Regions from separate parts of the Paenarthrobacter sp. CCNWLY172 genome, predicted to be linked through region 3. Evidence: riboswitches for the same ligand, from Rfam matches in the RefSeq annotation. Region 3 holds a riboswitch; each other region holds the start of a gene.
The links. A riboswitch is a leader RNA that binds a small molecule or an ion and turns the genes downstream of it on or off. The one in region 3 is predicted to bind thiamine pyrophosphate.
Positions count from the first base shown of each region.

Region 1 (9,647 bases), on a different contig from region 3:
CGCAGGAAATCCTGGACGAATACCAGGTCAGCGACGCCGAGACCACCATGTGGCCCGGGGACTGGGACCCCCTGCGCTTCGTGGTTGACCAAAGGGAGGTCACCGAGAAGGAAGCGGAACTCCTCAACGGGCTGGGTCCTTTCGAGATGAACGCCTTCAAAGACATTCATGATGACGCCTTCAGCACTGCCGACGACCGCTTCCCCAGCGCCGACCGCAACGATGACCAGAACGATGCCTTCCGTCACGCATATTGGAACGCACTCATGGTCAAGGAGTTCGGCGCGGACTGGGCGGAGGACTACGCCACGGCGCACGAGCAACTCCCCGGCAACCCCGCGCCCCGCGAAGCCATGGATCTGTACAACAATGAGGTGGGCCGCAACGTGGCCATAGCCAACCCGGATGCCAGCGCTGAGGAGCTTGCGGACTTGATCGAAGAAGCCGTGAACAACGGCGACACTGTGGTGGTGGGACAGGACCTGCTGCCCCACCCTTCCAACGAGGTCCCCATGGACCAGACCGGCGACGCCAACAATGCCGAGCCCGCCCCGGGCGAGGATCCGGAGTTCAATGACGAGTCGAGGACTACGTCGTGAGGTTCCAACGCCAATCAAACGCCCGACGTCGGCCGCGGACTCCCGCTGGCCGCATCACCGTCGCTGGCCGCGCCACCCTTGCTGGCCGCGCCGCCGTCGCAGGCTTGCTCACTGCCATCCTGGCCTGCGCCCTGGCCGCCTGTTCACTAGGAGGATCCGTCATGCCCGAATCGAATGAGAAGCTCAACAGCCAGGTGCTCGAGTCCGCGAAGAACGGGACGGCCTTGAAACTGGCTGATGCCACGGACTTCGAGTGGGACCAGGCGGGTTTCGTAACGGAGGGAACACCGGCCAAGGACATCGAAGCAGCCTTCGGCGAGCCTTTGACCAAGGAGAACCGCTACACGGCGTCCCCCGCGTTGTTCGTCTTCCTTAAGGACGGGAAAGTAGCCAAGGCAATCCGCATCGTCCCGGATGCCTTCTTCGGCGCTGACGCACAAAAGAAGTATGGCCGGGACGTCGTCCTCACCCCGCCGGAGGGAAAAAAGGGCTTCCTCAACTGGCGCGAGTAGCGCCTGGCACCGCGACAGAAACGCCGCGCTGTTCTAGACGCGCCAGTATCCCAGGGCATCGATCCGGTGCTTGTCCACGCCCAGCGTCTTCCGCAGGTGTTTCACGATTGCGCGGGTGCTGGAAGCTTCGCAGGCGATCCAGAAGAAGTCGTGATCCACGGACACAGTCTCCGCAGTGAGCGCATCGCAGACTTCGTCAACCAATGCGGCACCGTCGCGTTTGCGCGGAACCCAGCTGACGACGTCGGACCCTGACGTCCGCACCTCAATCGAGGGGTCGGCGTCGTGCTGGTATTCAAGCCAGGCGGTCACCGGAGCCGAGCCCGCGGCCGCAACTTCCCGCTCGTCCAGCAGCGAGTTAATGGCCGGGATGGAGGCGGGATCGCCCACTACCCACATCCGGCGCGGAGCGGGCTGCGGGAACGTGAAGGAACTGCCCTGCACGGTGGCGTCGATGGTGTCGCCGGCCTGGACGGAGCGGGCCCAGTCGGCGGCAACCCCGTGGTGCATCGCGAAGTCCATGCTGAATGTGCCGTCCGCAGGGGAAGCGTTGACCAGGGTGTAGGCACGCTGATGGGCCTTTCCGGAATCATCGAACCACAGCCGGATCCACATGGTGGGATGCAGCCCGCTTCGCTCCAGCAGTCCACCGTCGCGCACGTGCACGCGGAGGAAGTCCGGGGTGATTTCTTCCTTCCCCGTGACTTCCAGCGTGAAATCCTTGGCGCCCATGACTTTGAGCACGACGCCTTCCCAATTGCGCTTCAAGCAACACTCCTTCACGAACGGCCACGATTTGTGAACGGGGCCAAAGCCATTTATCTTGAGCTTAAGTAAGCCTAACCTAAGCTCGAAAGCGGCCAGAGATTATGACGCCTGCCCCGACGCACCTTTCCGCCCCGGCAGGCGGCCCCGGAACCTACCGTGATCAGTGGGGAATCCCCCATTTGTGGGCGGATTCCTCCGACGATCTCGCCTTCCTCCAAGGCATGAACGCAGCCACTGACCGCTCCTGGCAGATCGAGCTGGAACGGTGGCGCTCCGAGGGCCGCACAGCCGAGGTCCTGGGTGCCGACGTTGTGGTCTGGGACCGGTTCGCACGGCAAGCCCGGCTGGATGACACCGCGCGCCGCTGCTTCGAGAACCTCGACGCCGAGACTCAGCGTTGGTGCGGACAGTACGTGGCCGGCATCAACCAAGCGCTGGCAGACGGACTCCGCGGCGGCCCCGAATTCGACGAGTCCGCCTGCACGCCGGAGCCATGGAATCCGTGGACGCCGCTGGGCGTCTTCCTGGTCCATCACATCCTCTTCTCCACGTTCCCCAACAAACTGTTCAGGGCCCACATCGCGCGGACATTGGGCGACGACGCCGTGAGCCTGTTCAGCATCGAGGCTCCCGTCTGGTCAGGAAGCAACGCCTGGGCCGCGCATGGCTCGACGACGGCGAGCGGCCTCCCGCTGATCGCCGGCGACCCCCACCGCCTCATGGAACTCCCCGGCGTGTACCAGCAGATACGGCTTGCCTGCCCGGACTTCGACGCCATCGGTTTCGCGTTCCCGGGTGTCCCCGGCCTCCCGCATTTCGCCCACACCGGGCATACCGCTTGGGCCATCACCAACGCCATGGCCGACTACCAGGACCTCTTCGAGGAAGAACTGCGCCGGGTCACGGACGCAACAGGGGAACGCGTCGAGGCGCGCGGAGCGGCGGGTTGGGAAACCGCCGTCGTGAGTGCCCAAACCATCACCGTCCGCGACGGTGAGCCGGTCACCGTGGAGGTCATCGAGACCGCGCGAGGTTCCGTGATCTCTGAAGCGCCCGACGGCGAGGCGCTGAGTTTGCGCTTCCCTGCCCGCGTTGAGGGGCGGCTTGGTTTTGAGGCCCTCCTGCCGCTGCTGCGGAGCCGGAGCGCCTCCGAGGTGGAAGCGGCGTTCGACGCCTGGGTGGAGCCCGTCAACAGCGTGGTGGCCGGGGACACGTCCGGAGCAGTGCGGCACTTTGTTGCCGGGCTTGTTCCGCAGCGCAATCCCGCCAACAGGAGGTTGCCTGCCCCGGCCTTTTCAGCCCGTCATGAGTGGGACGGTCAGTACGTCATCCTGCCCCGCACGGAGGTGGAGCAGTACGCCGTGAGCGCGAACGACCGCGCGGCGGGAGGTGGCGACGCCGTGGCGATGGAGTTCGCCCCCGCGCATCGGGCGTTGCGCATCCGTGGGTTGCTCGAGTCGGCCCCGGGGCTGTTGTCCGTGGATGACATGCAGGCTATCCATACGGACACGCTCCTGGGTCCGTGGCCGTTGTTCCGGTCGGTGCTGTCAGGCCTGGACGCTGATGAATTGTCCCGGGAAGCCGCGGGGCTGCGTTCGCTGCTGCTGGAGTGGGACGGCCACATGGATGCCGGGAGCCATCACGCCGCAGTGTTTGCGGAGTGGCGGGGCTCATTGGTCCAGCGCCTGGCAAACCATCCCGCATTTGTCCCTTTGAACGAGCCAACGGGCTACTCGCCCTTGTTCGGACCGTGGTTGTCAGTGGCATCCCGGATCGGCTTTGCGCTTGAGACCCTGCTGGTGCGCGGCTCAGAACTCGGCATCAGCGTCGATACAGAAGCCGCCACAGCGCTTGAGGACGCTGCGTTGGAGCAGTCCGGGCTGCGCTCCTGGGGCGACCGGCACACATTGTTGGCCGTCCATGTCCTCCCCGGCCCACTCGCGTCAGCGGCACCCACCGTGGCCCTCAGCGGAGATACGGGCTGTGTGCTCTGCACCGAGAGCCTCCCCGGTGTTGACGACCGAAGCTTCCGTGGTCCAGTGGCCCGCTACATCTGGGACTTGTCCGAGCGGCGCAACAGCCGCTGGATCGTGCCCTTCGGTGCCTCCGGTACGCCCGGCCACCAGCACTTTGCCAACCAACTCCCGCTCTGGACTGCAGGGGAACTCACCCCGGTAGTCACTGACTGGCCTGAATTGATCAAAGACAATCCCTGACTCATCCTGCTCCCGCATCCCATCTGTCACGCATCAGCCCCGAAGGAAGCCATGACCACCGCCACCCAGGACTTCTCTGTCCGTACCACCGTCTACTCCGAAGACCTCGAAGGATGGGGCGCGCTGCGGCTTGTGCCGCTTGTTCCGGCCGAGGACATCGACCTCATCTTCGAATGGGTCACCCAGCCCCGCGCCAGGTTTTGGGGAATGATGGAGAATTCCCGCGAAGAAGTCCAGGGGATCTACGATTTCCTTGATTCCCTGGAGACCCACCACGCGTTCCTGGCCGTCCTTGATGGCGAACCGCTGGCCCTTTTCCAGACGTACGAACCACTGCACGACCCCGTGGGCGAGGCCTACCCCGCACGCGAGGCTGACATTGGTATGCACTTGCTGTTGGCCCCGGCCACCCGGCCCATCCCGCACTTCACGCCGAGGCTCGGCACAGCACTGATCAAGTACATGTTCAGCCTGCCCGGCAAGGACCGGATCGTGGTGGAGCCGGACTCACGCAACGCCAAGGCCCTGCGCCGTTTGGAGGCGACATGCTTCGAGTTGGGACCCATCATCCAGCTTGCCGAGAAGGAAGCCCAACTCGGATTCCTGACCCGGGCAGGCTTCGACGAGATCCAGGAACAGCAGGCTCCCTAACGCCAGACGAAGCTCCACGTTCCAGCGCCGAGTGCCGTCAGGACTGCACCCGCAGCGATGACCACACCGCCAAGGACCACCCAGGCGTCCAGAAGCGAATACGTGGATTCGCGCGCCCACGTCCGTTGACCGCCGCCGAAGCCGCGCGCTTCCATGGTGACTGCCAGCCGCGAAGCCCTCCTCACGGCTTGGACCAAGAGCCCAAAGCTCTGGCCCAGCGTGGCCTTCAGCCGTTGGAACGGGCTGCCCTGGGAACCGACTCCGCGGGCACGGCGGGCCATGCCGATGGTCTGCCACTCCTCTGCCATGAGCCCAACCAACCTCATGGCAGCCAAGGATCCCAGGACAAAGCGGTGCGGCAACTTGGCCTTCTGGGCCAGCGCATCTGCCAAATCAGTGGGATCCGTGCAGGTCATCAGCAGGATTGCCGGTAACGCGATCGCCAAACCGCGCAGCATGAAACCCAGCCCCAGCTCAAGGGAACCTTCGCTGATGGACCAGAGTCCGACGTCGAGCAGTACAGCGCCGCTGTCCGCCGCCACAATCGCGGTACTCCAGCCGCCGATCGCAGCGGCGATGATCAGCGGCCAGGCGCGCTGCCACAGAAGCCTGAACGTAAGCCCGGCCAACGGAAACAACGCCAGCTCCGCAACCAACGCCGTGGACGCCGATACCCAGTCGATGGACAGGGCCAGCACCAGGGAAATCAGAAACACGGACACGAACTTTGCCAAGGGGTTGGCTCGGGTCAGCAGGGCACGATTCCCGCGGAGGTTCAGTGCATCCCTCATGCTGCACCAGCTTCCTGATGCGTGGCTTCACCGTGCTGTACCGGGCCGAGCCGCAGCTCCGTTCCGCCGAGCACTGCGCTGAATTCCTGGTCGTGGGTCACGGAGACCACAGCCGTTCCGGCGTCCAGCAACTCTGAAAGGAACGACGCCAACTCCGCCCACGTGTTGGCGTCCTGGCCGAACGTAGGTTCATCGAGCACCAGGACTTCGGGGTGCGCGGCAAGCACGGTGGCCACCGAGAGCCGCCGCTTCTCACCGCCGGAAAGGGTGTAGGGGTTGGCGTCCACCAAATGCGTCAGCCGCAGCCGCTCCAACAGTTCGTCCACCCGTTCTTCGCCGTGGCCTAAATGCCTGGGCCCAAACATGAGCTCGTCCAGGACCTTGCCTGTGACGAACTGGTGCTCCGGCTCCTGGAACACCGTCCCGATCCGTGAAATCAGCTGGTCTGCTTTCCACTTGAACGGGTCAATACCGGCCCCTTTGGAAAGCTCGACGGCGGCACTCACTGTACCGTCCACCGGCGCTAAAAGGCCGGCCAACGTGAGCGCGAACGTGGACTTTCCAGCCCCGTTGGCTCCAGTGATGGTCAGTGCTTGGCCGGCCCTGACCTGCGCGGTGATTCCTGTTTGAACCGGGACGGGCGGGATGGTCTTGAAGCCCTTGCGCCGCGGCTTTTCCCGGGAAACTGCGAGGTCCTGGGCCGCGAGGAGCAGTGGGGCGGTGTGGGGTTGGTTGCGTCGTTGGCGGGTGGCCGGTACGTACCCCGGCACCCAAACGCCGGCAGCCATCAACAGGGTGCGGGCCTCGGACAGGACCTTGTCCGGCGGGCCGTCCAAAAGGACCCCGCCCGTTGCCTGGCCCGTTCCCGGCGCCGCCAGGGCACCCGGCTGCAGGACCACGATCCTGTCCACCAAGTCCTTCCACACCGACACACGGTGCTCCACCACCACCAGCGTTGCGCCGGTCTTGTCCAGGCAACGCCGAACAGCATCCCGAACCTCCAGCACTCCGGCCGGATCCAGGTTGGCCGTGGGTTCGTCCAAGAGGATCAAGCCGGGACGCATCGCGAGAATCCCCGCCAGCGCAAGGCGCTGCTTCTGCCCCCCGGAGAGCGCCGCCGTCGGGTGGTCCAATGCCAATCCGCCGCCCGCGGCGGTACGCAACCCGACGTCGTCGAGCGCTTCATGGACGCGGGCCCAGATCTCCTCTCGCGGCACGGCAAGGTTCTCCGCACCGAAAGCGACGTCGTCACCAACCCGCGACAGGACCACCTGCGTCTCGGGGTCTTGCTGCATGAGACCGGCGCGGCCCCGCTGTTCCCGCGGAGCAACGCCGTCGATCAGCAGGGAACCTGACTCGTCCGAGTCGTCTTCCTCGTCACCCAGCACCCCCGCGAGGGCGTGCAGCAGTGTGGACTTGCCGGCGCCCGAAGGCCCCAGCAGCAACACCCGCTCGCCCGGTTCAATCCGGAGGTCAAGCCCATGAATGGCGGGAGCGGACCTGCCGGCATGCCGCCAACCCCAGCCCTCGGCGGAGATGGCGGCAGGCCTCACCGGGCTGCTGTTCTTGCTGCCGCTCTGCGTGGCGGGCATCAGCTGAAGACGGGCTCCGACGCGGCCTTGCGCGATGCGAAGGAGCTCAGGACGCCGGTTTTAGCCAAGCCGCGGGTGGCAACCCAGGACAGGGCGCCGGCGATGATGGCACCCGAGATGGTGGTGAAAGTGATGTACGCCAGTTTGTCCATTGCCTCGTAGGCGATGTTCCAGCCCCACGGGAGGAAGGAGTCGTTCAGGCCGCAGAAGAGGCCCGCACCGGCACCGGCGAGGAGGGCCGTGGGCAGGTTGAACTTCTTGTACCGGAAGGCGGCGAAGATGAGCTCGGCACCTAGGCCCTGAAGGATCCCGGAGATCAGCACGGTGGTTCCGTACTGGGAACCCATGATCAGCTCACCGGTGGCCGCGACGGCTTCGCAGAAGAGGGCGGCGCCGGGTTTGCGGATAATGAGCATTCCCAGGACTGCGGGGATCATCCAGCCACCGGCGATCAGGCCGGTGAGCGGCGGATACGTCGCGTTCATGGGGATGGATACCAGCGCGGCGCCCTGGGACCAGGCCCAGAAGATCACGCCGCCTGCGATGGCGATCAAGGCCGCCACAACGATGTCTACAACACGCCAGTTATAACTGGTCTTCTTCACGTTTACCGTGGTCATTTTCTGCCTCCTGAGGTTACAGGAGGGGAAAGTGCTCCCCGGATTTCCCATCGGCCTGCGCCGCCTGGATCCGGACACTCTGAGAAGCTCGACTCCCTTGCGCCGGTACTAACCGGATCAGGTTCGAGGGTCTGCGGCTGTCCGCACTCTCAGCGCCCTCGCGTCTCCTGCATCTCTGCAAGGTCCGACGGCGGCGCTCCCCTGTCGTTATCAAATCTGCCCTGATGGGCTGGTTCAGTTTACACCTGCCCGTGTTGTGGGCGACTGTCCGATGCCGGCCGGTGGTCACAATCGGGCGATCCGGGGGGCCCGTGCGTGGGGTTGCGTGCGTTGCGGGGCCCGCTCTGCACCCCTCGCGCCCGTTTCGGCCTGTACATCCGGCCCCACAACGAGACCTGAGAGAATGATCCAGCAGACTCGACCGCGGCAAAGGGGCACTTTCATGACGGACCTACCCATTCAGGATCACCCTGCCGGCGAGGGCACCATATCCGAGCCCCGGCTTGCTGCCAGTGTCATCCTGCTCCGTGATGCCCCGGGCGGGATCGAGGCGTTCGTCCAGCACCGGGTCAGCACCATGGACTTCGCCGCCGGAATGGTGGTCTTCCCGGGCGGCCGGGTGGATGCTGCGGACGAGTCAGGCTGGGACTACCCAGCGGACCTGCTTCAACGCCACGCTGCCGCCTGGCGTTCGAGTTCCATCGCCACCGGCGCCACCTCAACGCAGGCCGAAACCAACGCAGGGACGGTCCTCACCGCCGCAATCCGCGAAGTCCAGGAGGAGTCCGGGCTCAGCATCAGTGCCGCGGATCTCCGCCCTTGGGCCAACTGGATCACGCCTACGGACATGCCGAAGCGCTTTGACACCTACTTCTACGTTGCCAGGCCTTCCCCGGGAGCCGAGCCGCAGCATCAAACCACGGAGGCCTGGCAATCGTTGTGGATGCCAGTAGACGGAATCCTGGAAGCTGAAGCAGCCGGGACCCTGAAGCTGATGCCGCCCACCTACTACCTGCTCAAGGAAATCGCTGAGTTTGATTCCGTGGATGCTGCCTGGTCGGCAGAGCACCCCGTTGTTCCCGTGCTGGCCCCTGTTGGGTCCTTGGCAGCGTTCCTGAAAGAGCGCGAAAGCCGGCGCTGACTCTGGAGTCGGCCCACGGACGGCTAGGCTGGGGGCATGAACCTCTTCTTCAAGCTGATCGGTGCCGGAGTAAGCCTCGGAGCGGGCTTCGTAGGCACCAAACTCGTCAACAAAGGGTGGGAAAAGGCAACTGGCAACAAACCACCCCTGGGCAACGACGACATGGAAACGAGCTTGCGTTCAGCACTGACTTTTGCGCTGATCTCAGCCTTCGTCAGCACCTTGATTCAGGTGTTGGCCAGCCGTGGCACACAGCGTGCCATTGCACGTTTCGCCAAGTCACACGACATCGTCTAGCCCGCAACCACAGACAGCAACGCGGGGTCGCTTTTGCCTCCACCTGATGGAATGAACCATTGGACGCAAGGCGACTCCGCGTTTGTGTGACCGGGACTTTTAGCGGTCGTTGCGGGGTTCTTGCCCCGCAGCCGCCCGTTGCACAACAGCCTCGAGTTCGTCCTTGGTGAGCATCTCGCGGTGGCCATGTTTGGTGCGGTAGGCGGAGCGACCCACCATATGGGCGGACACAGGTGCCGTCAACAACTGGAAAATCCATGCCACCAGCAGAACCGGCCAAACCCACCACGTTCGCATCTGCAGGCCAATAGCAGCAAGCATGAGGAACAGTCCCAGCACTTGGGGCTTGGTGGCTGCGTGCATGCGGCTCATGAGATCCGGGAATCGCAGCAAACCGATGGCGGCACCCAAGGACATCAAGGCTCCCACCACCAGGAAAACTGCGGTGACAGCATCGATC
Region 1 covers NZ_JBBEGB010000004.1:314,942-324,588, forward strand. The annotation lists gene WBN73_RS08195 (DUF6973 domain-containing protein) at 1-599, shown strand, start outside; gene WBN73_RS08200 (hypothetical protein) at 761-1,111, shown strand; gene WBN73_RS08205 (siderophore-interacting protein) at 1,145-1,879, opposite strand; gene WBN73_RS08210 (penicillin acylase family protein) at 1,981-4,095, shown strand; gene WBN73_RS08215 (GNAT family N-acetyltransferase) at 4,147-4,746, shown strand; gene WBN73_RS08220 (energy-coupling factor transporter transmembrane component T family protein) at 4,743-5,537, opposite strand; gene WBN73_RS08225 (ABC transporter ATP-binding protein) at 5,534-7,129, opposite strand; gene WBN73_RS08230 (ECF transporter S component) at 7,129-7,749, opposite strand; TPP riboswitch at 7,826-7,962, opposite strand; gene WBN73_RS08235 (NUDIX hydrolase) at 8,192-8,890, shown strand; gene WBN73_RS08240 (DUF4235 domain-containing protein) at 8,927-9,187, shown strand; gene mnhG (monovalent cation/H(+) antiporter subunit G) at 9,287-9,647, opposite strand, start outside.
Region 1: another riboswitch for thiamine pyrophosphate. It lies ahead of WBN73_RS08230 (ECF transporter S component); the one in region 3 lies ahead of thiC (phosphomethylpyrimidine synthase ThiC).

Region 2 (9,647 bases), on a different contig from region 3:
CCTGGGCGACACCACCGAGGACATCGCTTATGAGAAGGCCGGCATCATCAAACCCGGCGGGTTCCTGGTCAGCGCCGCCCAGCCGGTGGACGCCGCGCAGGTCCTGTTGGAGAAAGCCCGCGAAGTGGACGTGCCGTTCCGGTTCGAGGGCGTTGAATTTGGCGTTGAGTCCCGCGCAGTGGCCGTGGGTGGCCAGGTGCTCACCATCCAGGGATTGGCCGGCCGCTATGAGGACCTGCTGCTTCCGCTCCATGGGGCCCACCAGGCTGAAAATGCTGCCGTCGCCGTTGCAGCACTGGAAGCCTTCTTCGGCGGGGGAGAGAAGGAACTCGATGCAGAGGTGCTGACGGAAGCGTTCGGCAACGTGACGTCGCCAGGGCGGCTGGAGGTTGTCCGCACGGCGCCTACCGTAGTGGTTGACGCTGCGCACAATCCGGATGGCATCCGCGTCTCAGCTGAGGCCATCCAGGAGGCCTTCAGTTTCAGCAAGCTCGTAGTCGTGGTAGGAGTCCTGCGCGAGAAAGACGCGGAGGAAATCCTGAAGACCCTCAGGGATTCCCTCGGTGGACTTGCCGGAGAATTCTGCTTCACGCAATCCAACTCGGCGCGTGCCGTTCCCGCAGCGGAACTGGCCGAACTCGCCGTCGACCTTGGCTTCGGCGAGGACAACATCCACATTGCGGAGAAGCTCGATGACGCCCTTGAATGGGCCGTGGAGCGTGCGGAATCCAACGACGACCTCGCAGGCGGCGTCCTGGTGACCGGCTCCATCACCGTGGTGGCCGAGGCCAGGATCCTGCTCGGAAAGGCCGGTGCCTAAGCATGGCAAAAATGACCAAGGCGCAGCGTGAATGGCGCCCCGGCATGCCCAAGAAGCGCCGCTCCACCAAAGTGATGTTCGCATCCACCGTGCTCCTCCTCGAAGCCTTCGTCGCGTTCTTCGGCACGCTGGCGGTCTTCGGGTTGAGGCGCGGGGAGGTGGCCCCCGGCATCATCCTGGGCGTGGGCATCGCCCTGAGTGTTGTGCTGGTCCTCGCCTGCGCTGTGTTGTCCAAGCCTTGGGGGATCGCCGTTGGCTGGGCGCTGCAGCTGGTGCTGATCCTGACGGGCTTTGCAGAGCCAACAATGTTCATTGTGGGCATCCTGTTCGCCATCTGCTGGTGGTACGGGATCAGGGCCGGCATGAGGATTGACCGTGAAGTAGCCCAGCGGGACCGTGAACAAGCCGAATGGGATGCTGCCCACGGTGACGAAGCAGACCCGCAAACCCCGTAAACTGGCTGGGAAAACCACCGACCAACCACATTGGAGCAACTGTGAGCATTGAACGGACCCTCGTCCTGGTCAAGCCCGACGGCGTCGCCCGCAACCTGGGCGGAACCATCCTCGCCCGGATCGAAGCCAAGGGTTACACCCTGGCGGAACTGAAGAAGGTCAACGCATCCCGCGAGCTGCTGGAGCAGCACTATGAGGAGCACGTGGGCAAGCCGTTCTACGAGCCACTGGTTGAATTCATGCTGAGCGGACCGGTCATCGCGGCGGTCTTCGAGGGCCACCGTGTCATTGAGGGCTTCCGTTCGCTGGCTGGAACCACTGATCCCACCACGGCAGCGCCGGGCACCATTCGTGGTGACTTCGGCCGCGACTGGGGCCTGGCAGTCCAGCAGAACCTCGTCCACGGCTCGGATGCCGTTGACTCGGCTGAGCGCGAAATCAAGATCTGGTTCGCGGGCTAGTCACGCATCACCGAAACTATGGAAAAGGCCAATGTTCATCACGAACATTGGCCTTTTCTGTCATCCCGCGGGAGGTTTTCCTAAGCGGAGGACCCCACGAAGATGTGAATGAACGAGAAGAAGATGGTAGCGGCGACGGCAACGTACAGGAGCGCCACAATGATCCAGCCGGATTCGCCCAGCAGCTTTGCCAAGGCCGGTGGCGCCTTGATGACTCCGTGGGTGACATTGCGGATGGTTACCCACACGAACAACGGGATCATGGCCGCCCACACCACCATGCAGAACGGGCAGAGCACGTGGATGGCGTAGAGGGCCTGCGACCACAGCCAAACAACGAACGCGAAGCCAAGGGTAACGCCTGCCTGAAGGCCCAGCCAGTAGCCTCGTGAGAACTTGGCCCCCGCGAGGATACCCATCGCCGTGGTGATGATGACGGCGAAGGCCACGATGCCGATGAACATGTTGGGGAACCCGAACACGGAACTCTGCGGTGTCTGCATGACCGCCCCGCAGGAAACCCAGGGATTCACATCGCAGACGGTTACGTGGTTGGGGTCCTTGAGTACTTCAAGCTTCTCCAATACCAAGGCTCCGGATGCCACCCATCCGATCACACCGGTGACCAGCAGCAGCCAGGCAAAGGGTTTGTCACGGACAGTCCGGGGGAGTGGATCCTGGTGTGGACCTGCCTGTGTGGAGAAATCCTCCACGGAGTTGGTGGATTGGTTGGCCAGGTTTCCCCTGGCTGTGCTCGGCATCGCGGATCTGGTCCTTTTCAATGTACGGTCCGGCCACGCCGGTATGGGCTCTTGGGAGGATTGTAACTCCGGAGGCTGGACGGTGCCCCCAAGCTTCCGGTTGGCGCCTGTTCCCCGGAGCTGCGACACAGCGGCCTACCGTGGGAAGGTGAACAGGTGTGAGAGAATGAACATGGCCGGAGCCCGATCCACATTCGGAATCCGGTCCGGTGACTTTGTTCCCAAGACCGCCAGTATGAGCTGGGCATGCCTGGATCACGTGATCCTTGGTGGGCCCGCCATGACAATGGACGGCACCTGGTTGTGGCAGCAGAACAACGGGTTTCAGAACAAGGGCGCCGGCTTTCCAGGGCTGCCGCACCCCAATGATGGTGCGAACCGGAGAGCATACTACCGACTTCTGTCAACGCCTGCGGGTTTTGACAATATTTGCCCCACTGGGCGCCGGATGTGGCGGTGTCGCTGGGGCAGGAGTGTTGCCACATATGGATAATGACCAGGTTGTAGCCGTTAATGATGAGGCAGCTCCCGCGGAAACTGCGGAAGCGCCAAAGAAAGCCACCCGGACCCGGCGCAAGGCTGCGCCCAAGGTTGCAGCTGACGCCGAGGCACAGGCCGCAGCAGCGCCTGTCGTTGAATCGACGGAGGCCCCTGAGGCAACGGAGGCCCCCGTTGCGCCGGTACGACGTACCCGCTCACGCAAGAAAGCAGAACCCGCTGAGCCCCTGCCCGGTTTGGGTGAGGACGTCGCTGCCGCGCCGGAAGCCGCTGTAGAGACCCAGCCCGAAGCCGTCGCCGGGCCTGCCCCCGAAAAGCCGGTCCGCCGTCGTCGTACTGCCAAGCCCAAGGTTGAAGCGGAGGCGCCTGCCGCCGACGAAGCACCTGTTGCTGCGGAAACCACTGTTGAAACCACGACGCCGGACGCCGCCTCCCCGCAGGCGTCGCCTGCTGCTGAAGCAGATACCGTTGATGCGGCTCCTGTTGAGGCAACCCCCGAAGAGGAGGAAGCCGCCGCTGCAGGCTCTGCTTCGCTCTTCCTGGAGCCCGTGTCCATCACGTCCATGATCTTCCAGGCTCCGGACCTCACCACTGTTCCCCGCGTTGTCGCGGTGGAGGAGAAGGAAGAGGATTCTGGGGAAGAAGCTGAAGCCGGTGCCGAGGATGAGCTGGAAGATGCCGGCAGTCGTCGCCGCCGCCGTAGCCGTGGCCGCCGTGGCCGCCGCGGGACCGAACGCGAAGAAAGTGAAGCCGGAGAGGGCGCCGAGTCTGACGATGAGGAAACTCCCGCTGCTGAAGCCTCCGACGAAGGGGTGACCTCGCGTCGCCGTCGTCGTCGCCGCCGTGGCGACCAGGACCTTGAACTGACCGGCGGCTCGGACGACGATCCGCCCAACACAGTCACCCGCGTCCGCGCTCCCCGCCCCATCACGGAAACTGCTCCCTCGAATCGCGTGACCAGCGTCAAGGGCTCCACCAGGCTTGAGGCCAAGAAGCAGCGCCGCCGTGAATCCCGCGAGACCGGACGCCGCCGCCAGGTCATCACCGAGGCCGAATTCCTGGCCCGCCGCGAATCAGTGGACCGCCAGATGATTGTCCGCCAGCGCGACGACAGAATTCAGATCGGCGTCCTGGAAGACGGCGTGCTTGCCGAGCATTTTGTCTCCAAGACCCAGCAGGACTCCCTGATCGGCAACGTTTACCTGGGCAAGGTCCAGAACGTCCTGCCGTCCATGGAAGCTGCCTTCGTGGATATCGGACGCGGCCGCAACGCCGTGTTGTACGCCGGTGAAGTGAACTGGGACGCGGTCAACCTCGAAGGCCAGCCGCGCCGGATCGAGAATGCGCTGAAGTCCGGCGATTCCGTTCTGGTCCAGGTCACCAAGGACCCTGTAGGCCACAAGGGTGCCCGCCTGACAAGCCAGATCTCCCTGCCCGGCCGCTACCTGGTGTACGTGCCCGGTGGTTCCATGACCGGCATTTCACGCAAGCTGCCCGACGTCGAACGCAACCGCCTCAAGCGCATCCTGAAGGACCGTTTGCCGGAAAACGCCGGCGTCATTGTCCGCACGGCTGCTGAAGGTGCGTCGGAAGAAGAACTGACGCATGACATCAACCGCCTGCGCGCCCAGTGGGAAGGCATCGAAGGCCAGGCCTCCTCCACCAAGGTCCTGGCACCGGAACTGCTCTACGGCGAACCCGACCTGACCATCAAGGTGGTCCGTGACGTCTTCAATGAAGACTTCTCCAAACTGATCGTTTCCGGCGACGACGCCTGGGACACCATTGAGGCTTACGTAACCTACGTTGCCCCCGACCTTGTGGGCCGCCTCGAGAAGTGGACCAAGGACCAGGACATCTTCGGTGCCTGGCGCATTGACGAGCAGATCCACAAGGCACTGGAACGCAAGGTCTTCCTCCCATCCGGTGGTTCGCTGGTCATCGACCGCACCGAAGCCATGACCGTGGTGGACGTCAATACCGGTAAGTTCACCGGCAGCGGTGGAAACCTTGAAGAAACCGTCACCAAGAACAACCTCGAAGCTGCTGAGGAAGTAGTTCGCCAGCTTCGCCTGCGTGACATCGGCGGCATCATTGTCATCGACTTCATCGACATGGTCCTTGAGTCCAACCGCGACCTCGTCCTCCGCCGTATGGTTGAGTGCCTTGGCCGCGACCGCACCAAGCACCAAGTGGCTGAAGTGACGTCACTGGGCCTTGTCCAGATGACCCGCAAGCGCATGGGTACCGGCCTCCTTGAGGTCTTCGGTGAGCAGTGCGAGCACTGTGCAGGCCGCGGCGTGGTCACCCACGATGAACCGGTGGAGCACCGTCGCGCCAACGTTGTGGCTGCCGAGCACCACCGCCCCCACACTGAGGCGCAGCAACCCACAGCCCGAACAGAACGCAAGCGCCGCCGTGGCAAGGGCGGGGGACAGGCTGTCGCCGAGGCTCCCGCGCAGGTCCACAGCACTGCTTCCGCCCCTGCCGCACCTCCCGCGGCTTCCGAGCCGCAGGATCCTGCCAAGCAGGCCAAGGCAGAGGCAACCCGCGCTGCGCTGGCGACGATCGCTGCTGCCGCCCACGCTGCCCACCTCCACGATGACGAAGTTCACCGTGCAGAAGAGCAGGCACGGGCGGCCGGCCAGCACCAGGCGCCTGCCGCATCACAGCCGGAGGCTGGAGAGCACTCCGACCCCGAATCAGACCGGGAAGCATCGGTTCGTGACACACGGTCCACACCGGTTCTGCGATTCGGCGGCGAAGAAGTGGCCTTGCCTTTCGGGGAACACCACGAGGAACCGCCTGCCGCCAAGCCTGCCATGAGCCTGGATCTCCTGGCCGAAGCGTTCTCCCACCTTGGCGCAGCACCCGAGGCGAAGCCCGAAACCGTGGTTCCTTCCAAGGCAGCCGCTGCACCTGCAGCCGCCGTGGCGGGGCCCGTGGACGAGGACCCTGAAGCTGCTTCGGCGTCGAAGTCCCGCCGGGGGCGCCGCAACCGCAGTGCGAGCCGCGCCCAGGGTGCAGCCAACGAGACCAGCGTTGAGCACCACGAGGTAACTGCTACCGCAGCGCGTGGAACTGCACACCAGGCCAAAGCACCGGCGGAGCCTGCCAAGAAGGCAGCGTCCGAGGAACCCATCATCCTTGGGGTTGGTGTTCCCGCTTCGGAGCTCTAGGACCCGATCCGCAAGGGCCCCGCAGTAACCGCCACAGGCGGGTACTGCGGGGCCCTTTGCTGTCTGCTCACAGCGGTCATAACCGGTCTTCTGCGGAGTGCAGTTCCCGGGCCGTGCTGCTTCCCGGCTACGCTGGGGATTGACACGGGGTGCCGGGCATAGGGCCCGGCTGAGATCCAGACCCGTTGAACCTGTCCGGTTAGCACCGGCGAAGGGATGTCCCCATGACGTCATCGTCGTATTCTTCTGTGTACCCTCTGGCTGTTTGCGGCCGGGAAACGCCCCGCGTACTGAGTATCGCGGGCTCGGACCCCTCCGGCGGTGCCGGTATCCAGGCTGACCTGAAGAGCATTGCTGCGCAGGGCGGCTACGGCATGGCGGCGATCACCGCGTTGACGGCCCAAAACACGCTGGGCGTCAGTGCTGTCCATGTTCCTCCGGTGGAGTTCCTGCGACAGCAGTTGGAGTCCATCAGCACGGACATCGCCATCGATGCCGTCAAGATCGGCATGCTGGGTGACGCTGCGGTGATCGATGAGGTCCGCAGCTGGCTTGAGTCGGTGCGTCCCGGCGTCGTGGTCCTTGACCCGGTGATGGTGGCCACCAGCGGCGACCGCCTCCTGCGGGGGTCTGCCGAGCAGGCCCTGCGCGCTCTGCTGCCGTTGGCGGACCTTATTACCCCGAACCTCCCGGAGCTTGCCATGCTGTTGGGGGAGCCTGAAGCTGCTGACTGGGATTCGGCGTTGAACCAGGGCAAGCGACTGGCTGCTGAGTGCGGCACCACGGTCCTGGTGAAGGGCGGACACCTGGCAGGGGCGGAATGCCCGGATGCCCTGGTTAACACCAGCGGCCTCCTGCGGCAGGACGTCATCGAGGTAGCCGGACCCCGCGTGGAAACGAAGAACAGCCACGGCACGGGCTGTTCGTTGTCGTCGGCTCTGGCCACGGTCCAGGCCCGCACCGGCGATTGGGAAGCTTCCCTGCGCGAAGTCAAGCCGTGGTTGCTTCAGGCGCTGCTGCATTCGGACAGCCTCGACGTAGGCCAGGGAAACGGGCCGGTCCACCATTTCCACCACCATCAGGTCCTGAGGCCGGGGCAATTCGCCGCGGCGCTGTGGAAGGAAGCTGCTCCGGAGCTCGAGGCAATCTACAAGCTCAGCTTTATTGACGGCCTGCAATCGGGCGACCTCCCGGAGGCTGCGTTCAATTACTACCTCGCGCAGGATGCCCTCTACCTCAACGGGTATTCCAGGGTCCTGGCGCGTGCGGGCGCCCTTGCCCCCACGGAGGAGGAGCAACTGTTCTGGGCCAAAGCGTCACAGCAGTGCCTTGAGGTCGAATCGGAACTGCACAGGAACTGGCTCAGCACCCGAGAGGCATCCTCGGTGACCGGACCCGTCACGAAGTCCTACGTGGACCACCTGCTGGCGTCCTCGGCCACCGGCAGCTACTCCGTGGTGCTGGCGGCCATCCTGCCGTGCTACTGGCTCTACGCAGAGGTGGGCCAGCGGCTCCATGCATCGTTCGTGGAGGCGGGATCCCCGGCGGCGCATCCCTACGCGGACTGGCTCAGGACTTACGCCGATGAAGAGTTTGCTGCAGCCACCAGGAATGCGATCAATTTCACGGACGCCGCTGCAGCGGCAGCTTCCGAGGGGGAGCGGGCATCAATGGTGGAGGCTTTTGCCCAGTCCTGCCGCTACGAAACTGCATTCTTCGACGCTCCCCGGCTGTTCGCCTGACCGTTCCTGCCCGGACTTTTTATCTCCGGGTTTCTAACCGCCCCAGCGCGTCGCGGGTCAAATCACGTTAATCGCCCCAAACCCTGTAGGCTGTATGGGCACGGTGCCGGGAGAGTCCGTTACAACTGGTGATGCAAGTCACGTGGTAGCCTCCGGACCCGGCCTCATTTGCAGCCGAGGGTCAAACTAGCGTAATCTTGATCTTCGGTGCTTACGCCAACACTTGGGTTATGCCCCTTGGAATTGTTCAAGGGATGACTCGCGGACTTCGATCAGAAGTCCACGGCGTTGAGGCACAGCGCGAACCAAGCCTGATTTCGGTTCCAGGTTCCGCACGCAAATTTAGTTATAAACGTCGAGAGAAGTGAGTACCCAAGTGGTGTACGCGATTGTCCGCGCAGGCGGCCGCCAAGAAAAAGTTTCCGTTGGAGACTACGTAACGCTTAACCGCGTCCCCGGTGGAGCCGGCAGCACGCTTGAGCTGCCCGCCTTGCTCCTGGTTGACGGCGATAAGGTCACCTCCGCAGCTGCGGAACTGGCCAACGTCAAGGTGACGGCTGAGATCCTCGAAGACCTCCGTGGTCCGAAGATCGTCATCCAGAAGTTCAAGAACAAGACCGGCTACCGGAAGCGTCAGGGTCACCGTCAGGAACTGACCAAGATCAAGATCACCAGCATCGCGTAACTTTCGTTACCCGCTGTTCAGGTTTTTCAGTTTCCCCAGAAATTTAGAGGCAGGCATTTCACATGGCACACAAAAAAGGCGCGAGTTCCACTCGCAACGGTCGTGACTCCAACGCACAGTACCTGGGCGTCAAGCGCTTCGGTGGTCAGGTAGTCTCCGCAGGCGAAATCATCGTTCGCCAGCGTGGCACGCACTTCCACCCCGGTGCAGGCGTTGGTCGCGGTGGCGACGACACCCTGTTCGCCCTGCAGGCCGGCTCGGTTGAGTTTGGTACTCGCCGCGGACGTCGCGTAGTGAACATCGTTGCTGCTGCAGCTGCAGAGTAACAACAAGTTCTGAACCGGTGGAGCGGGCCAAACGGCCCGCTCCACCGTTCTTTTAACCGCATTACAATCGACTAGGGCGCTTTAGCGCACTGGTTTTGCAACAGCGCTGGCAACAGCAACAAACGCTGTAAGTAAGACAGCAACTGAGGAGATCCACGTGGCGAGCTTTGTAGACCGGGTAGTCCTGCACGTATCCGGCGGAACCGGCGGCCACGGCTGTGTCTCTGTAAAGCGGGAGAAGTTCAAGCCCCTCGGTGGCCCCGACGGCGGCAACGGCGGCAATGGCGGGGATGTCATCCTCCGGGTGTCCGCCCAGACCACCACGCTGCTGGACTACCACCATGCACCCCACCGCCACGCCACCAATGGTGGCCCGGGCATGGGCGACTGGCGCGGTGGCAAGAACGGCGAGACCCTGGTTCTTCCGGTCCCGGACGGCACCGTCGTTAAGACCAAGGACGGCGAAGTCCTGGCCGACCTCGTGGGTGAGGGTACTGAATACGTCGCAGCTGCCGGCGGCCAAGGCGGCTTGGGCAACGCTTCCCTTTCCTCCCAGAAGCGCCGAGCGCCGGGCTTTGCCCTGTTGGGCATCGAAGGCGAATCCAGCGACATCGTCCTGGAACTGAAGTCCATTGCGGACATCGCGTTGGTCGGCTTCCCCTCTGCCGGCAAGTCCAGCCTGATCGCAGCCATGTCTGCTGCCCGGCCGAAGATCGCCGA
Region 2 covers NZ_JBBEGB010000014.1:19,693-29,339, reverse strand. The annotation lists gene WBN73_RS18455 (bifunctional folylpolyglutamate synthase/dihydrofolate synthase) at 1-820, shown strand, start outside; gene WBN73_RS18450 (DUF4233 domain-containing protein) at 823-1,275, shown strand; gene ndk (nucleoside-diphosphate kinase) at 1,317-1,736, shown strand; gene WBN73_RS18440 (vitamin K epoxide reductase family protein) at 1,817-2,497, opposite strand; gene WBN73_RS18435 (Rne/Rng family ribonuclease) at 2,983-6,174, shown strand; TPP riboswitch at 6,310-6,408, shown strand; gene thiD (bifunctional hydroxymethylpyrimidine kinase/phosphomethylpyrimidine kinase) at 6,399-7,916, shown strand; gene rplU (50S ribosomal protein L21) at 8,293-8,601, shown strand; gene rpmA (50S ribosomal protein L27) at 8,664-8,927, shown strand; gene obgE (GTPase ObgE) at 9,085-9,647, shown strand, end outside.
Region 2: another riboswitch for thiamine pyrophosphate. It lies ahead of thiD (bifunctional hydroxymethylpyrimidine kinase/phosphomethylpyrimidine kinase); the one in region 3 lies ahead of thiC (phosphomethylpyrimidine synthase ThiC).

Region 3 (9,647 bases):
CCTGGTGCCACCTCCGAGCTCGAGCACCCTGCCGGCGACCCCGTAGCGGTCGCGAAGGCAGGCGTCGAGGAAGCGCGCCAGAAGCTCCACGACGTCGTCATCGTCGATACCGCCGGCCGTCTTGGTGTCGACGCCGAGATGATGGACCAGGCCCGCCGGATACGTCAGGCCATCATCCCCAACGAAGTCCTCTTCGTGATCGATTCCATGATCGGCCAGGACGCCGTCAACACGGCGATGGCGTTTGATGAAGGTGTCAACTTCACGGGCATCGTGCTGTCCAAGCTCGACGGCGACGCCCGCGGTGGTGCCGCGCTGTCGGTAGCGTCCGTGACCGGCAAGCCGGTGATGTTCGCCTCCACCGGTGAAGGCCTGGACGACTTCGAGCTTTTCCACCCGGACCGCATGGCTTCCCGCATCCTTGACATGGGTGACGTCCTTACCCTGATCGAACAGGCTGAGAAGGCCTGGGACAAGGACGAAGCCGCCCGGATGGCGAAGAAGTTCGCCGACCAGGAAGACTTCACCCTGGACGACTTCCTCGCCCAGATGCAGCAGATCCGCAACATGGGCTCCATGAAGAAGATGCTCATGATGATGCCGGGTGCGCAAAACATCCGTCAGCAGCTGGAGAACTTCGATGAAAAGGAGATCGACCGCGTCGAAGCAATCGTCCGGTCCATGACGCCGCACGAACGCGTCGCTCCCAAGATCATCAACGGCTCACGCCGCGCCCGTATCGCCAAGGGTTCAGGCGTCCACGTGTCCGAGGTCAATGGCCTGCTGGAGCGCTTCGCCCAGGCCCAGAAGATGATGAAGAAACTTGCGCAGGGCGGCGGCATGCCGGGGATGCCCGGGATGCCTGGCCTTGGTGGCCCCGGCGGAGGCCGCAAGGGCGGCAAGAATGCGCCCAAGAAGAAGGCGCGTTCAGGCAACCCTGCCAAAGCAGCACAGGAACTGCGCGATGCCGAAGCCAAGCGGGCGAACGCAGCCTCGGCAGCACCGTCGGGTGCCGCTTTCGGCCAAGGCGCGGCAGAGTTCGATCCCTCATCGCTCAACCTTCCCAAGGGCTTCGATAAGTTCCTCGGCAAATAGGCCGCGGCTGACATCCCCACCGCGTCGCAGTTGGGATGTCAGGGCCGTGGAATAGGCTGAACCAATGCATAAGCAGCGCGTAGTCTTCGTTCACGGCCTGGGCAGCTTTGGTGCTGCGGCATGGCCGAAACAGCACGGCATGGCCCTCGCTTATGACGCGCTGTTCCTGCGCCGGCATGGCTTTGACGTTGCAGCAGAACCCGTGGGATCGAGCGTTGCCGCGGACGTTGCCATTGTCATCAATTCCCTGGCGGATACGGGTGGCGGCCACGTCGTAGCGCACGAGCAAGGTGCCATCTCCGCCATGCTGGCTGCCATAGAACGTCCGGACCTGGTGCACTCGCTGAGCTTGGTTGAGCCTGCTTGTTTGTCCCTGACAGCCGAGCTTCCGGCCACAGCCTCCCATCGGGCCCTTATGGAACCCCTGTTCGATGTACGGAGCCAGCTCAACGACGCCGACTACCAACGTGAGTACTACCGCCGGGCGTTTTCTGCCGAAACGGGGGGACTGGATACTCCCGAAGCGCGCCGTTCAGCCCGCAGGCTCAGGCTCCAGGCCCCGCCTTGGGAGGCCCCGCTGCACATCGTGCCCGGTGTCCCCACGTTGGTCCTCACGGGTGGCTGGGAACCCCTGTATGAGGAAATTGCCGGTTACCTCCAGGAAACCGGAGCCCTCCGCCGTGTTGCTGCGGGAGGGCACCGGCCCCAGGATTCAGTGGACGGGGATCACATCATCCGATCGTTTGTTGGTGACGTCGGACGGGCCATGTCAGTTCAGGCTTCCTGAGCCGGCCTCAAATGTGTCCGGGCTGCCGGGTACCTGCAGTTCCGGCAAATAGACCTTTCCGCCAGATGCCAGGAATTCCTGGCTCTTTCCGCGCATGCCGCTGTACATTTCCGCAATGGCTGTCTGCGCCTCTTCTGATCCGTATTCGTCACGGATGTCCTGGCTGATGCGCATCGAACAGAACTTGGGGCCGCACATGGAACAGAAATGGGCGGTCTTGGCCGGTTCCGCCGGCAGCGTTTCGTCGTGGAAGGCTTCTGCTGTGACGGGGTCCAAGGAGAGGGCAAACTGGTCACGCCAACGGAACTCGAATCTGGCCTTGGACAAGGCATCGTCCCGCTCGTGGGCCCCGGGATGGCCCTTGGCCAGGTCGGCGGCGTGGGCTGCGATCTTGTACGTGATGACACCGGTCTTGACGTCGTCCTTATTGGGAAGGCCCAAATGTTCCTTGGGGGTCACGTAACACAGCATGGCGGTGCCGTACCTGGCAATCTCGGTGGCGCCGATGGCTGAGGTGATGTGGTCATAACCAGGAGCGACATCCGTGACCAAGGGCCCAAGGGTGTAGAAAGGGGCTCCCTTGCACAGTTCCTGCTGGCGTTCCACATTTTCCCGGACCAGGTGGAACGGCACGTGGCCAGGTCCTTCCACCATCACCTGCACATCGAACTCCCACGCCCGCTGTGTCAGCTCGGCGAGGGTATCCAATTCGGCGAACTGGGCTGCGTCATTGGCATCGGCGGTTGCACCCGGGCGCAGGCCGTCGCCCAGGGAGAAGGCGACGTCGTACTGGGCGAAGATTTCGCAGAGCTCGTCAAAGTGCGTGTAGAGGAAGTTCTCCTGGTGGTGCGCCAGGCACCAACCCGCCATGATCGACCCGCCACGGGAGACAATTCCCGTGACCCGGTTGGCGGTCAACGGCACATAGCGCAGGAGCACGCCGGCGTGGATGGTCATGTAGTCCACGCCCTGCTCACATTGCTCGATCACAGTGTCCCGGAAAATCTCCCACGTCAGCTTGTTCGCCTCGCCGTTGACTTTCTCCAGCGCCTGGTAGATGGGGACCGTCCCGATCGGGACCGGGGAGTTGCGGATGATCCACTCCCGGGTGGTGTGGATGTCGTCCCCAGTGGAGAGATCCATGACGGTATCGGCACCCCATTGAGTGGCCCACTGCAGCTTGTCCACCTCTTCCGCGATGGAGCTCGTCACTGCTGAGTTGCCGATGTTGGCGTTAATTTTCACCAGGAAGGCTTTGCCGATGATCATCGGTTCTGACTCGGGGTGGTTGATGTTGTTCGGAATGATCGCCCGTCCTGCGGCAACTTCGCTGCGGACCAGCTCAACGTCACAGTTTTCCCGCAACGCGACGAACTGCATCTCGGGAGTCACCGTGCCCTGCTTGGCGTAGTGCATCTGCGTGACGGTTTTACCTTCGACGGCGCGGCGGGGCACCGGTTGGGTGCCCTTCCACTCTGCTGATGCTTCCCCGCGCCGCACCGCTGACTTGCCGTCGTCCAGCAGGTTTCGCTCCCGTCCGCGGTAAGCCACGGTGTCACCGCGGGCTTCGATCCATGGAGCGCGGAAAGGCTCAAGTCCCACAACGGGATCACTGCCGGGGCCCGCAGTGCGGTACACCTGGAACGCCGGGTTGGCTGTGCCGTTGGGAGACGGTTCCAAGGCGATCTCGGTGACGGGCACCCGGATCCCGTGGTCGGGGTCCTCCAGGTAGGCCAATGAATGGGATGTCAGCGACTGGGTCACAGATTCCGGCGTCCTTGCGCTGGAGCCGGACCGGTTTTGGGCAGGGCTGTGCTGTGTTTTTGTGGTGCTCAAAGGATTACTCACTTCCTTCGCCGGCATTACCCGGACAGGTTCAACGGTCGCAGACTGCATCAGTCCGATCTCAGCCCCTGCAGGGGCCCCCGTGTGGTCGTAGATGAAGCTACCACAGCTCACAACGGGCACCCAGTCACATGAACGAACCAGCGTCCAGGACGCCGCTGCGGACTAGGCTTTTGATATGGCCACCATCATCGAATTCAGCGGATCTGTGCTTGTCTCGGCGGACGAAGAGCGCCAAGGGATGTGGTCTGTTGACGGAGTCCTGACGTTCGAACGCCCCACGGCCACACCGGACCTGGTGTTGGATGGCTGGGTCCTCCCGGGTTTCGTTGATGCCCACTGCCACATCGGTTTGGGTGTGGGTGGCGCCGTTGACGAGCGGACCACCCTTGCGCAGGCCCACGCTGACCTCGACGCCGGGACTCTGCTGATACGGGATGCCGGATCACCAAGTGACACCCGTTGGGTCCAGCAACGTGCGGACGTTCCCCGGTTGATCCGGGCAGGTAGGCACATTGCCCGGAGCCGGCGGTACCTCCGCGGTTTGGGGCATGAAGTCGAACCCGGCCAACTCGTGGAGACCGTCCGGAAGGCAGCGCGGGATGGAGACGGGTGGGTCAAGTTGGTGGGGGACTGGATCGACCGTGGCGTGGGTGACCTCGCTGCCTCTTTCCCCGCCAAAATCGTCAAGGATGCCATCGCTGCCGCCCACGATGAAGGTGCCCGGGTGACGGCCCACTGCTTTGCCGAGGACACAGTGGACGACATGCTCGATGCAGGCATCGACTGCATCGAACATGCCACGGGCCTGCTGTCGCGACACATTCCGCGCTTGGTGGAGCAGTCCGTGCCGATCGTTCCCACCTTGGTCAACATTGCGACTTTCCCGGACATTGCTGCCCAGGCTGCCCCAAAGTTTCCTGACTATGCGGACCACATGGTGCGGCTTTGGGAGCGTCGGCGCGAGCGGGTGTTGGAGGCCTTTGAGTCAGGCGTGGCCATTTATGCGGGCACAGACGCCGGCAGCGTGATCAAGCACGGCAGGATCGCAGACGAAATGAAGGAACTGCACGACGCCGGCCTGCCGCCGGCCGCGGTCCTGGACGCCGCGGCGTGGCGTGCCCGGGAGTGGCTGGGGGCCGAGGGCATCAGCGAAGGGGCGGGTGCCGACGTCGTGTTGTGCTCCGAGGATCCCAGGATCGAGCTGGAAACTGTTTCCAGCCTCAAACACATCGTGCTGGGCGGTTCACTGGTCCGTTAGGAATAAATTGAAGCTTCAACTAATTTAGAGAAGTAGAAAGGTGCTGATGAGCGGCACCTCGAACCCGGGAGCGTCACATGACCACACCACTCAGCCAGGATCTTCTGCCTGCCGAACTGACCATGGGCACCGTCATGCTCAAGGTCGGCGACATGGCTGTCATGAGCGACTACTATCAGCGTGCCCTTGGCCTTGACGTCGTGGCCGAGCAGGATGGCGGGCTCTACCTGGGGCGGCTCGGAAAGCCCGTGGTGCATCTTGCCCCGGCGTCCGGTCTCCAGATTCCAGGCCGTGGGGAGGCTGGCCTGTTTCACACGGCCATTCTGTTCGACGACCAGCCTTCATTGGCCGCCACCATTGCTACCGCCGCCGAGTACGAGCCCCGAGCTTTCGCGGGCAGTGCCGACCATCTGGTCAGCGAAGCGTTCTACTTTACCGATCCTGAAGGCAATGGCATTGAGCTCTACTACGACAAGCCGCGTGAACTCTGGCAGTGGGATGGCAGGAATGTGGTGATGGACAATGTTGCCTTGCCTCCGCAGCGATACCTCGAGCAGCACCTGAGTGAAGCCGCGGTGACAGGGCAGCGCGAGGCAGCGGCCGGAATTGGACACGTCCACCTGCAAGTCGGTGACGTCGGAACTGCCCAGCATTTCTACGTGGAAACCCTGGGCTTTGAGCGGACCGCGGGCTGGCATGGCCAGGCGTTGTTCGTTTCCGCCGGCGGCTACCACCACCACATGGCCATGAACGTGTGGAACAGCCGTGGCGCCGGGCCCCGCAAGGACACGCTGGGCCTGGGGGAAGTGCTCATTGAGGTCCCCGACGCCGACGACGTAGCGGCGCTTGCGGATCGCTTGAAGATCGCAGGAGTGCAGAACCACCACACCGGCGCCGAACTCCAGTTCGAGGATCCGTGGCGGAACAAACTGCGGGTTGCCGTCCGCTAAGCAGGGCCACTCCTGCTGCGCCGGCACACTCCCGCTGCGCCGCCCACTCCTGCATTAGGCTGGGCAGTGACGGCACGGATCCAACCGGGTTTTGTGCCGCCGCCCCGTCAGCACGAAGGAATGAGAGTACTTTCCATGGGCTTTGCCGAAATTTTTGTAGCCACCCACGATGAAGCACTCAAGAGGGCAGCGGCCCTGGATAAGGGCGCGGATGTCACCGGCCCCGCCGTCAGGATTGACGGCATTACCGACTTCGAAGTGGAGCAGCTGGGTGACCTTGCCGGCCAGGCGGTCCACGCAGCCGGTGCTGACTACGAACTTGCCCTGGTTGATGTCACCAGTGATGCGCTTCTGGGTGTCCCCGAAGCCATGGTGCGGGCCTTGGCCGAGCTGTTGACGTACGAGAGCGAAGGCGAGGCAAACGTCCTCGATGACGTTGCCGCAGCCTGGGCTGCGCAGGACGATATGCCCTTCGACGCTGCCCAATCCCGCCAGTACGTCCAGCAGTTGGCTGCCTTGGCAACCGATGTTGAAAAGGTGGAGCGCGCCGGGCTCTACGTCTGGTCCGAATAGCACTTCCGCCCGGGCATGGGCGCACCTTGCACCCCCGCGGGTGAGCAACAACACACGGGCCCAGGTGGCGTAAGTCGTATTTGCTCCGGGCATCTGGCACAATAGACAGGTACTCGATCGGTGCGGCCCCTCTCTCCGTGCTCGTATCTTGTCCTTCGAACCGTCCAGTATGGCCCGCCCCACGGGTGCAGAACGTCGGGTTCACCTCGTTTCAGAAACAGGAGTGACCACAAAAGTGGCCGTAAAGATTCGCCTTAAGCGCTTCGGTAAGATGCGCGCACCGTACTACCGCATTGTCGTCATGGATGCCCGCGCCAAGCGCGATGGCCGTGCCATTGAAGAAATCGGCAAGTACCACCCCACCGAAGAGCCGTCGTACATCGAGGTCGCTTCCGAGCGCGCCCAGTACTGGCTTTCCGTTGGCGCCCAGCCGACCGAGCAGGTTGCTGCGATCCTCAAGATCACCGGTGACTGGCAGAAGTTCAAGGGCCTCCCGGGCCAGGAAGGCACCCTGAAGACCAAAGCTCCGAAGGAAGCCTTCGTAGCACCGGAGAAGGGTTCCGTCATCATTCCGGAAGCCATCACCAAGAAGGCCAAGAAGGACGAAGCAGAAGCTCCGGCCGAGGCTGAAGCAGAGACCACCGAGGCTGAGTAAGTTGCTGGCAGAAGCGCTCGAACACTTGGTCCGTGGGATCGTTGACAGCCCTGAGGATGTCAAGGTCAGTGCCAAGAACAACCGCCGCGGGGAATCCCTTGAGGTGCGCGTTCACCAGGAGGACCTCGGACGGGTGATCGGCCGTCAAGGACGCACCGCACGCGCTTTGCGCACAGTGGTTGCAGCCTTGGCAGGTGGCGAGCAGGTCAGGGTCGACGTCGTCGACACCGACCGCCGCCGGTAACGCGCTCAGCACTGCTTGTCTTAGGTCCGGCCCCTTCACCGAATATGGTGGAGGGGCCGGATTGCTTTATCCACCCTTTCATCACCGTGGCTGCCCGGCGGCGCGGTACACAAGAATTCAGAGGAACCCATGCAGCTCCAGGTGGCCCGGATCGGCAAACCCCATGGCATCCGCGGCGAGGTGACCGTCCAGGTGCTCACCGACGCCCCTTCCGAGCGATTCGTCGCAGGAACCGAGTTCATTGTGGAACCGGCATCGGCTGGCCCGTTGACCATCCGCAGTGCCCGGTGGAACAAGGACATTCTGCTGCTGGGCTTCGAGGAGATCGCCGACCGCAACGAAGCGGAAGTCATCCGTGGTGCGAAGCTCTTCATCGAGACCGAAGAACTTGACGACGAAGACGACGACGAAGGCTGGTACGAGCACGAGTTGGTCGGCCTCGAGGCGCGTGTTGGTTCGCAGGTGGTTGGCAAGGTGGCCGCCCTCAACACCATGCCCGTCCAGGACCTGCTGATGGTCAAGACGGACGATGGCAAGGAAATCCTGGTTCCCTTCGTCGAGGAGATCGTTCCCGAAGTCAATGTTGAGGACGGGTACATCCTGATCACCCCGCCGGCCGGGCTCTTTGAAGTCAACGACGACTCATCCGGGGAGCCCGAGGACGGCACGGGGGATGAAGCCTGAATGAGGATTGACGTTGTCAGCATCTTCCCGGAGTACCTTGCACCGCTGGAGCTCTCCCTCATAGGAAAAGCCCGCCAGGATGGCCTGCTGGAACTCAACGTCCACGATTTGCGCGCGTTCACCACGGACAAGCACAGAACTGTGGACGATACACCCTATGGTGGTGGCGCCGGGATGGTGATGAAGCCGGAACCGTGGGCACAGGCCCTTGAATCAGTGGCCGGTGCTCCTGAAGGTTCCAAGCCGGTACTGATTGTTCCGTCGCCGGCAGGGGAGCGGTTCAACCAGGCCCTCGCCTATGAGCTCGCCGAGGAGCAGCAGCTTGTCTTCGCCTGTGGGCGGTATGAAGGCATCGACGAACGGGTCATCGACTGGGCGCGGGACCACTTCACTGTCCGGCCCGTCAGCCTCGGTGATTACGTGCTCAATGGCGGCGAAGTCGCGGTGCTGGCCATGGTCGAAGCCATCGGCCGGCTCCTTCCCGGCGTGGTGGGAAACCCTGAGTCACTGGTGGAAGAGTCCCATTCGGACGGCCTCCTGGAGTACCCCGTCTACACCAAGCCGTCCGCGTGGCGCGACCATGACGTCCCTGCTGTCCTGCTGAGCGGCAACCATGGAAAAATCGCCCAATGGCGGCGCCACGAGCAATTCCGGCGGACCGCAGAGCGGCGTCCGGACCTTTTGGAAACGTTCGACGCCGGTACCTTGAGCCGCGCTGACCGCAACGCCCTGTCTGACCTCGGGTACGAGGTCGTCGACGGTCGCTTGCGTCCCCGCCCTGGCGGCGACGCCGCAATCTGAGGTCCGCTGCCGCCGTCGAAAGTTCAATAGTCGTGACAGTTGGCCCGATGGCAGCGCATATGGCAGAATTAACCCTTGTGTCTACTGGGCTGACACCTGCCACAGGGGGAGTTCAGCCAACAGTCGGACAACCCGGCCGCGCCAATCAGTGGCGGAGCCGGACACTAAGAAACTTCGGCGGAGATTTCCGGCGGCCCTTCGTGCCCCGGGCTTGTCTGCCGTAACCCAAAGTGAATGACCTGTGGCGTTCACCAGGAGTGGATTAATGCATATCCTCGATAGCGTAGATGCAGCCTCGCTGCGTAACGATGTTCCTGAGTTCCGCGCGGGTGACACCCTCAAGGTTCACGTCAACATCATTGAAGGCAAGAACTCCCGTGTCCAGGTCTTCCAGGGCTTCGTCCTGGGCCGCCAGGGTGACGGCGTTCGCGAAACCTTCACCGTGCGCAAGGTTTCCTTCGGTGTCGGCGTAGAGCGTACCTTCCCGGTACACTCCCCGATCATCGAGAAGATCGAGGTCGTCACCAAGGGTGACGTCCGCCGCGCCAAGCTTTACTACATGCGCGCACTGCGCGGTAAGGCTGCGAAGATCAAGGAAAAGCGCGACTTCGCCAAGTAAGTCCTGCGACTTATGTAACGGGTCCAGGATTCGTGCCCGGTTGTTCCGGAGCAATCCGCAACGCAACAGGGATACGAGTCATGGACACATCAGAACGCCAGCCCCGGAAACAGGGCTGGCGTTTTGTTTTCCT
Region 3 covers NZ_JBBEGB010000003.1:384,990-394,636, forward strand. The annotation lists gene ffh (signal recognition particle protein) at 1-1,095, shown strand, start outside; gene WBN73_RS06585 (alpha/beta hydrolase) at 1,160-1,882, shown strand; gene thiC (phosphomethylpyrimidine synthase ThiC) at 1,865-3,718, opposite strand; TPP riboswitch at 3,714-3,821, opposite strand; gene WBN73_RS06595 (amidohydrolase family protein) at 3,906-4,988, shown strand; gene WBN73_RS06600 (VOC family protein) at 5,066-5,938, shown strand; gene WBN73_RS06605 (hypothetical protein) at 6,059-6,511, shown strand; gene rpsP (30S ribosomal protein S16) at 6,747-7,166, shown strand; gene WBN73_RS06615 (RNA-binding protein) at 7,168-7,410, shown strand; gene rimM (ribosome maturation factor RimM) at 7,540-8,094, shown strand; gene trmD (tRNA (guanosine(37)-N1)-methyltransferase TrmD) at 8,095-8,895, shown strand; gene rplS (50S ribosomal protein L19) at 9,161-9,514, shown strand; gene lepB (signal peptidase I) at 9,595-9,647, shown strand, end outside.